One region of the Polaromonas sp. UC242_47 genome, then DNA from elsewhere that is predicted to be linked to it. Evidence: riboswitches for the same ligand, from Rfam matches in the RefSeq annotation. Region 1 holds a riboswitch; the other holds the start of a gene.
What was found. Region 1 has a riboswitch for glycine ahead of ACHMXK_RS02175 (D-amino acid dehydrogenase). Riboswitches for the same ligand answer to the same signal wherever they lie in the genome.

Region 1 (4,312 bases):
GGCGCCCGTTCGGCCATGAACACCGCGCTGCGCGGCGCGCAGGCCTGGCCCGCGCCGGGCGCGTCCACCACGACCCGGGCCAAAGCCAAACCCAAAACCGCGGCGCGTAAAACCGCACGCAAGACGGCGCCTAAACCGGCGCGATGATTTTCCTCTCGGGACCCCATGAAACTTTTTCCCTACGGCCACGCCACCCACCCGCAATGGCGGATGGCGGCTGGCCTTGTGCTGGCGCAGTTGCGCGCCCACATGGCCTTGCCGGCGTATGCGAGTGCGCCGACTTTGGGTTTGCTTTACATCACCGACCACTACGCCGCGCAGGCGCAGGAGATCCTGGATTTTCTGGGCGGCGAGTTGCCCGAGATCACCGACTGGGCCGGCACGGTGGGCATAGGCATCGCCTCCAACAACGTTGAATATTTCGACGAGCCGGCGCTGGCGGTGATGTTGTGTGGTTTGCCCAGCGACCAGTATCGCGTCTTCTCCGGTGTCTCGCCCCTGCCGCCGGCCAGCGCCACCCATTTCAAGGCGCATACCGCCCTGGTCCATGCCGATGCCAGCACACCTGATGTGGCCGAGCTGATCGACGAGATGGCCCAGCGCACCGGCAGTGGTTATGTGTTTGGCGGGCTCGCGTCCAGCCGCAGCAACGCGGTGCAGTTCGCACTCAGCGGCAACGGCAATGTCAAGGGGCAGGGCGCCGCCGGCGGGGTCTTCAGCGGCGGCCTGAGCGGCGTGGCCTTTGCCCAGGGCGCGGCCTTGATGTCGCGTGTGACCCAGGGCTGCCAGCCGATTTCCGGTGAACATGACATCACCGCCTGCGACGCCAATGTGGTCACCGCGCTGGACGGCGAAAGCGCGTTGGACGTGATGCTGGCCGACCTCGGCGTGTCGCTGGACAAGCCGCGTGATGCGCTGGAAAAAGTACGCACCACGCTGGTTGGCCTGCGCAGCGCCGATGACGCGCAGCAGGATGGCCGTATGCAGCGGCCCGGCCAGTTTGGCGCCGACGTGGTGGTGCGCCACATCATCGGCCTGGACCCGGCGCGCAGCGGCATTGCGATTGCCGACGTGCCCATGCTGGGCATGAAGCTGGCTTTTTGCGAACGCAACGTCGCGGCGGCGCGCGCCGACCTGGTGCGTGTCTGCGCCGAAATCCGCGAAGAACTGGAGCCCGAAGAAGTCAGCCTCGATGTCGCCAACGCCCTCAGCGGTTTACACGCCGACGCCGCGCCGCACCCGGCCCGGCGTATCGCCGGCGCGATTTACGTCAGTTGTTCGGGGCGCGGCGGACCACACTTCGGTGCGCCCAGTGCCGAACTGCAGATCGTGCGGCGCGCCTTGGGCGACGTGCCGCTGGTCGGTTTTTTCGCTGGCGGCGAGATCGCCCGCCACCAGCTCTACGGTTACACCGGCGTCTTGACGGTGTTCACCACCGGCGCCTGAACCCGGCCAGCCGCGACTGGCGAGCGTTGGGGCACAGCGCCCTGGAACGCAAAATCAAGCTCGGGCCTGCGGCCGCTCACGATGTCGGCCAGCGCCTTGCCCGAACCGCAGGCATGGGTCCAGCCCAGCGTGCCGTGGCCGGTATTCAGGAACAGATTGCTGATGCGGCTCTGGCCAATCAGCGGCACATTGCTGGGTGTGGCCGGACGCAGGCCGCTCCAGAATTGCGCGCGCTTCACGTCGGTCGCACCGGGGAACAGCTGCTGCACGCGCCGCACAATCGCCTGGCAGCGGGCCGCATTGAGCTGGCGGTCGTAGCCGTTGAACTCGGCGGTGCCGGCGATACGCAGCCGGTCTTCGGCCTCACCGTCGCTGCCTGGCGTGGTGTAGCGGCTGAACACCAGCTTGAACTCGTCGTCGGTCAAGGACACCTGGTAAGCGCGTGTGGGGTCTATCACCGGCAAGGTGACCGAATAACCCTTGGCGGGATAAATCGGCAACTTCAGGCCTATCGGCTCGGCCAGCGCCGCGCTGAAACTGCCGGCCGCCAGCACGTAGCTGTCGGCGGTCAGCTGCAGGTAGCGGCCTTGTGGATCGGTGGCCTCCACCGCGGTGATCTGATTGCCGTCCTTGAGCAGGCGTGTGATGTGGTGGCCCATCAAAAAGCGCACGCCGCGCGCTTCGCAGAGTTGGGCCAGGGCCAGCGTGAATTTGCGGGCGTCGCCCGACTCATCCTCGGCGGTGTAGGTGGCGCCTGCGAGTTGGCTGCGCAGGGTGGCCAGCGCCGGTTCTATGGCCACCGCCTCATCGGCCGAGATCACCCGGCGTTCGCAGCCCAGCTCGCGCATCTGGCGCGAAGGCTCCAGCGCGCCTTCGAACTCCTGCTGCGAGGTGTAGAAATGCAGAATGCCTTGCGTGCGCTGGTCGTAGTTGATGCCGGTGTCGCGCCGCAGCTGTTGCAACATGTCCCGGCTGTAACTGCCGAGCTGGACGATCTGGCGGATGTTGTGGCGGGTGCGGGCCGGTGTGCATTCGCGCAGGAACTGCAAACCCCAGGCCCACTGGCGCGTATCGGCCCGCAAGCGGAACAGCAGCGGTGCATCTTCCTTGCCCAGCCATTTGAGCACCTTGAACGGGGCGCTGGGGTTGGCCCAGGGTTCGGCATGGCTGACCGAAATTTGCCCGCCGTTGGCGTGGCTGGTTTCTGCCGCCGGCGAGGTTTGGCGGTCGATGACGGTGACCTCATGGCCGAGTTGTGAAAGATACCAGGCCGAGCTGACGCCGAGCAGGCCGCTGCCGAGAACAATAACGCGCATTTTGATAACCTTTTAGACAGTGGGTCCAAGCAGAACGGGCGCAGCTAGCTATCAAATGGATAGCGTGTTGACGCCGGAAACGGGTGTCGTTCTGTTGGTTGCCGCTCCCCCTGTCCTTGGTACCTGAGAGATTCACGCCGCAGCGGGCGCTGCGGGTTTGCTCCTTCGGTGCGATGCATCAAGGTGATGCAAAGGCTCTCCAGACGGCTATTTTCAGCATGCAGTACGGGACCTGAGCGTGTATGGGAGTTTGCGCCTTCGGTGGGACGCCTGGGGGCGTCCACTCTCCTGCATGAGAGCCCGATTCTCCCCGAAGCCGGGCCGGCTTGTCAAAGTGTTTAACGTCGCAAGGCCGCAAACGCTTCAAACTCCCAGCTGCGCATGGCCAGCAGCAAGGTGTAACCCTCGCGGTCCTTGTCGGCCAGTTTCTGGTCGGCCTGGTGCTGCTGCGCAAAGTCCTGCGCCACGCGTTGCATACGTTCCATGAAGGAGGGCGCCAGGCTGCGGCTGATGGCGCCATGCACCAGCAGCAGGCCTTCACCGCTGCCGTCAAAGCCGCCGGAAAAATAATCCAGCAAGGCGTTGTCGCGAAAATAATCCATCACCGGGCCATGCGGCCGCCAGCGAAAAGTCTTGGCGAGTTTGAGCCGGTAACGGTTCAGGGCCTTGAGTTCGATGATGCCGATGCGGTCCAGCTGCGCCAGGTAAGTGATGCACTCGGCCTCGGTCACGCGGTAGCTGCCGGTGATCTGTTCCAAGGTCCACTGCGACAAGACACAAATGGCGGTCAGCAGCAGTTTCTTGTCGGCCACCACGGCTTTTTCCTGCGCTTCGGTGAGTTCCGCCAGCAAAGGCTGGGTGTCGGCGACCCGCCGCGCGAGATCGGCAAAGTCCAGTTTCAGGGCGCGGCAAATCGCATCCACCCGCGACAGCGGCATGTCACCCCGCGACAACATCCGTTTGACGCTTGACTCGGCCATGCCGAGTGCGCGCGCCAGGTCTGCATACGTCATCTGGGCGGATTTGAGCTCCTTTTTCAGGGCAGTCACCAGGTCAGCGCTTGTGCTCATCAGAACTCCTTGGTATCAATGGTCGATACTTTAAGTCTTCTGGTGTGATCTTGTATCGATAAGGAGGGGCAGAGGGCGTTGGTGAGAACAGACTGCGCCCACCTCTTGAAAGGGCTGCGCATGGCATTGATTTTCGAAATACCAAAGATCCAGGGCCGCGGAAAAATCAGGGCAGAATCCGGGGCACTGAGCTGCCAACGGGGCAGGCCCTCCAGGCAGCCTTGGAGCCTGTTTACGTTCTCCATGGGGTCGCGTTGGGGCGCAATCGGGATGAGTTGTTCGCCAAGATCTCGCCGCATGGGCTGATGTCCATGCAAGGGATTTGGTGGGCAAATCGCCCGATTTCGCCCCAACCCGGAGGGCAGGTGGCTTTTCGGGCGGTCTGCTGCGTTGCGGCGCTTGCCAATAGCTCGCTATTGGCGGCGCACCGCGCCTTGCAGCCCATCCCGAAAAGTCATCTGCGCGGCCCCATGGAGAGCG
Region 2 (4,312 bases), 1.3 Mb from region 1:
GTTGTACCGCTGGAGCCCGCCCAAAATCAAACGTGGGCTGGACTGGCTGGTCTGCCTGGCCGCGCTGACACTGATCGCCGTCATCATCTGGTGGGGCTGGGACTATTCCCTGCGCGGCCGTGTTCAGTCCATGGCCGGACTGGAATCCATCTCGATGTTCTGGGGTTATGTGGCCATGCCGGTGGGCGGCCTGTTCTGCGTCATCGGCATCATCGGCAACCTGATCGATCCCCAGCGCCAGGAACTGGAAACCGCCACATGAGCCACGCACCAACCAACGCAAATCGCCGCATGTCTGGCACCGTATTTTTCAAGGGAATCGCACAATGACCGCTGTCATGTTGACCACCATGATCGTGTGTTTCGCACTGACCATTTCCGTGGCCGTCTCCATCGGCCTGGCGGCCGTGTTTGGCATTCAGGCCAGCAACGCCAATATGCTGATCTCGGTGAAGGAAATGTTCTCCGCGATCAACAAGTTCCCGCTGGCCGCGATTCCGTTTTTTATCCTGGCCGGCAACCTGATGGAAACCGGTGGCATTTCGCGCCGGCTGGTGGAGTTTGCCAAAAGTATCGTCGGCGGCGTTCAGGGCGGCCTGCCCATGACCTGCGTGTTGACCTGCATGATTTTTGCGGCGGTTTCGGGCTCTTCGGTGGCCACCACCTTTGCCGTCGGCGCCATCCTGATCCCCGCGCTGATCAAACACGGCTACCCGACCAGTTACGCCGCAGCCTTGCAGGCGACCAGCGCCGAACTGGGTGTGATCATCCCGCCGTCCATCCCCATGATTCTGTACGGCGTCAGCGCGGAAGTCTCGATCGGCGAGTTGTTCATTGCCGGCGTCGGCCCGGGCATTTTTATCAGCATCGCCCTGATGGCCTTTGTCTACGTGTATTGCAAACTCAAGGGCTGGGGCAAAAACGACGGTGACGGCCGTCTGAGTTTTGGCAAGGCCACCTGGCAGGCAGGCTGGGCCTTGCTGATGCCAGTCATCATTCTGGGCGGCATTTATGGCGGCATCTTCACACCGACCGAGGCCGCGGCCGTGGCCGTGTTTTACGCACTGGTGGTCGGCGTGGTGATTTACCGCGAGATCAGCCTGCCGAACCTGGTGCAGGTCCTGCGCAAATCCGTGATCTCCAGCGCCGTGATCATGTTCATCATTGCCAATGCGGGGCTGTTTGCCTTCCTGATCACCCGCGCCGGTGTGCCCGATGCGATTGGCCGCTGGCTGCAAGAAGTGCTGCAGTCGCCCGCGCTGTTCCTGCTCGGGGTGAACGCCGCCTTGTTCATCATCGGCATGTTCATCGAAACCAGCGCCGCCATCATTGTGCTGGCGCCCATCCTGGCACCAGTGGCCATGCATTTCGGCATCGACCCGGTGCATTTCGGCATGGTCATGGTGGTCAACCTGGCACTGGGCATGATCACGCCGCCGTTCGGGGTGAACCTGTTTGCGGCCTGCACGGTAGCGCGGATTTCGCTGGATCGGATCGTCACTCACCTGATACCTTTTGTGCTTGTGATCCTCGGCTGCCTTATGGTGATTACCTACTTCCCGGCACTTTCCTTGACCCTGCGCGACCTCGTTTACGCCAAATAAACAGGGCCCCAGGTGCGCCCACCTCGTGGGGGTTCGCGGCCCGCCGAGGGAGCGCATTTTTCCTTGGGGCGCTCCCTCGAAAAATTGACTTCCATGCGCGGACGCCCCCCAGGGCTTGGGCTACACTTACCCGGTCAGGAGAGAGTTTTCACATGAAAACCGCCGAAGGCGCATGCACCCCCTTTCTGGTGTGCTGAACGCTCAGGCAAAAGGACTGGCAACCGTTGTTGGGCATGTGCTGCCGGCAACGTTCCCTACTGGAGAGAGGCTGCCTTCAAGGCAGCCCACCGAAGGAGCAAACCTGCATCGCCAGGTGAATCTCTCAGGTAAAGCGGACAGCAGGGGCAGCCCATGATTTTTTATCATGGATAACGCTTTGCCCCGGAGAACGCCTGTGTCCGCTACCGATTCCCCTCTGCTGAAAACACCGCTGCATGAGCTCCATGTAGAGCTTGGCGCACGCCTGGTGCCGTTTGCGGCTTACGCCATGCCGGTGCAATACCCGGCCGGCCTGATGGCCGAGCACCACCACACCCGCAAGGCCGCCAGCCTGTTTGATGTGTCGCACATGGGCCAGTTGCGCCTGGTCGGACCGGATGCGGCCGCCGCGCTGGAAACCTTGATGCCGGTCGATGTCATGGACCTGGCGGTCGGCAAGCAGCGTTACGGCCTGCTGCTCAATGACGAGGGCGGCATCATCGACGACCTGATGTTTTTCAACCGCGGAGATGATATTTTTGTCATCGTCAACGGCGCCTGCAAGGTCGGTGACATCGCGCATATCCAGGCCAAAATCGGCAGCCGCTGCGAGATCATCCCCCTGCCCGACCTGGCGCTGCTGGCACTGCAGGGCCCACAGGCCGTTACCGCACTGGCGCGCCTCGCCCCCGATGTTGAAAAACTCGTTTTCATGACCGGCGGTCATTTCAAGATCGCGGGTTGCGACTGTTTCCTCACACGCAGCGGCTACACAGGCGAAGACGGTTTTGAAATCTCGGTGCCGGCGGCACAGGCCGAGACACTGGCCAGAGCCCTGCTTGCCCAACCCGAAGTCAAACCCGCCGGTCTGGGCGCACGCAATTCATTGCGCCTGGAAGCCGGCTTGTGCCTGTACGGCAACGACCTGGACACCAGCACCACGCCGGTGGAAGCCGGCCTGAACTGGGCGATGCAGAAAGTGCGTCGCAGCGGCGGCGCACGCGCCGGTGGTTTTCCGGGTGCCGACAAAGTGCTGGCGCAACTGGCAGACCCCGCGGCCCTGACACGCAAACGCGTGGGCCTGATCGCGCTGGAACGTGTGCCGGTGCGCGAACACACCGAGTTGCAAAATACCGACGGCCAGCGTATCGGCGAAGTCAGCAGTGGCCTGCTGGGGCCGACAATCGCCCAGCCAATCGCCATGGCTTATGTGGCGCCCGCGTATGCCACGCTGGGCACCAAAGTCAACGCCATCGTGCGTGGCAAACCCGTCGCCATGGAAGTGACGGCCATGCCTTTTGTTCCCAACCGCTATTTCCGCGGCTGATATCAACCGACTCTAACGACCTCAATTAACGGAGAAAACCATGATCAAGTACACCGAAGACCACGAATGGCTCAGCGTGACCGGCGACATCGCCACCGTCGGCATCACCGTCCATGCGCAAGACGCATTGGGTGACGTGGTGTTTGTGGACCTGCCTGCCGTCGGCAGCACGTTTGCGCAAAAAGCCATTGCCGGCGTGGTGGAGTCGGTCAAGGCCGCCGCCGATGTTTATATGCCTGTCAGCGGCGACATCACCGAAGTCAATGAAGCCCTGCGCGACGACCCGTCGCTGGCCAACAGCGACCCGCTGGGCGCCGGCTGGTTCTTCAAGGTCAAGCTGTCGGATGCCAAGCAGCTGGACGCGCTGCTGGACGAAGCGGCTTACGCCGCGTTTGCCAAAGACGCATAAATAGCTGCCCCCACGCTTGTCGCTTCGCGGGCCTTCGGCGTTGCGCTGCCCCTTTCACCCGGAGAAGGGGCCAATTTTTTTAGGGCGGCCCGCCGAAAAATTGCCTCGTCCCCATTCAATGGAAAGAATCCCCATGTTGATGTCAACCGCCAAGCCGCTGGGCGAGCTTGAAAATCCTGCTGAATTTATCGCCCGCCACATCGGCATTGATGCGGCGGACGAGGTCCACATGCTCAAGGTGGTGGGCTCCGCCTCGCGCCGCGAGTTGATCGACGGGATTGTTCCGCGCTCCATCGCGCGCCAAAGTGCCATGGCGATTCCGGCGCCGGTGACCGAGGCAGCAGCGCTCAAGCAGCTCAAGGCGATTGCGGCCAAAAACCAGGTCTTCAAAAACTTCATTGGCCAGGGCTATTACGGCACCTACACACCGGGCGTGATTTTGCGCAACGTGCTGGAAAACCCCGCCTGGTACACCGCCTACACGCCTTACCAGGCCGAAATTTCGCAGGGCCGCATGGAGGCGCTGGTCAACTTCCAGACCATGGTCTGTGACCTGACCGGCATGCCGATTGCCAACGCGTCCATGCTCGACGAAGCCACCGCCGCCGCCGAAGCCATGACCCTGGCCCAACGCAGCGTCAAAAGCAAAAGCAATGTGTTCCTGGTGGCCGGCGACTGCCACCCGCAAACGATTGAAGTGATCCAGACCCGCGCCAAACCGCTGGGCATCGAGGTCAAGGTCAGCACCGCTTCCAGCACCCTGCCCATGATGAT

Region 2: another riboswitch for glycine. It lies ahead of gcvT (glycine cleavage system aminomethyltransferase GcvT); the one in region 1 lies ahead of ACHMXK_RS02175 (D-amino acid dehydrogenase).

Annotation. Positions count from the first base shown of each region.
Region 1 is NZ_JBIOAO010000001.1:435,808-440,119, forward strand. Features, by position in the region: gene ACHMXK_RS02165 (PhaM family polyhydroxyalkanoate granule multifunctional regulatory protein) at 1-147, shown strand, start outside; gene ACHMXK_RS02170 (FIST N-terminal domain-containing protein) at 166-1,446, shown strand; gene ACHMXK_RS02175 (D-amino acid dehydrogenase) at 1,407-2,762, opposite strand; glycine riboswitch at 2,974-3,063, opposite strand; gene ACHMXK_RS02180 (helix-turn-helix domain-containing protein) at 3,101-3,832, opposite strand.
Region 2 is NZ_JBIOAO010000001.1:1,704,730-1,709,041, reverse strand. Features, by position in the region: gene ACHMXK_RS08440 (TRAP transporter small permease) at 1-262, shown strand, start outside; gene ACHMXK_RS08435 (TRAP transporter large permease) at 327-1,604, shown strand; glycine riboswitch at 1,730-1,831, shown strand; glycine riboswitch at 1,852-1,953, shown strand; gene gcvT (glycine cleavage system aminomethyltransferase GcvT) at 1,969-3,129, shown strand; gene gcvH (glycine cleavage system protein GcvH) at 3,170-3,538, shown strand; gene gcvP (aminomethyl-transferring glycine dehydrogenase) at 3,672-4,312, shown strand, end outside.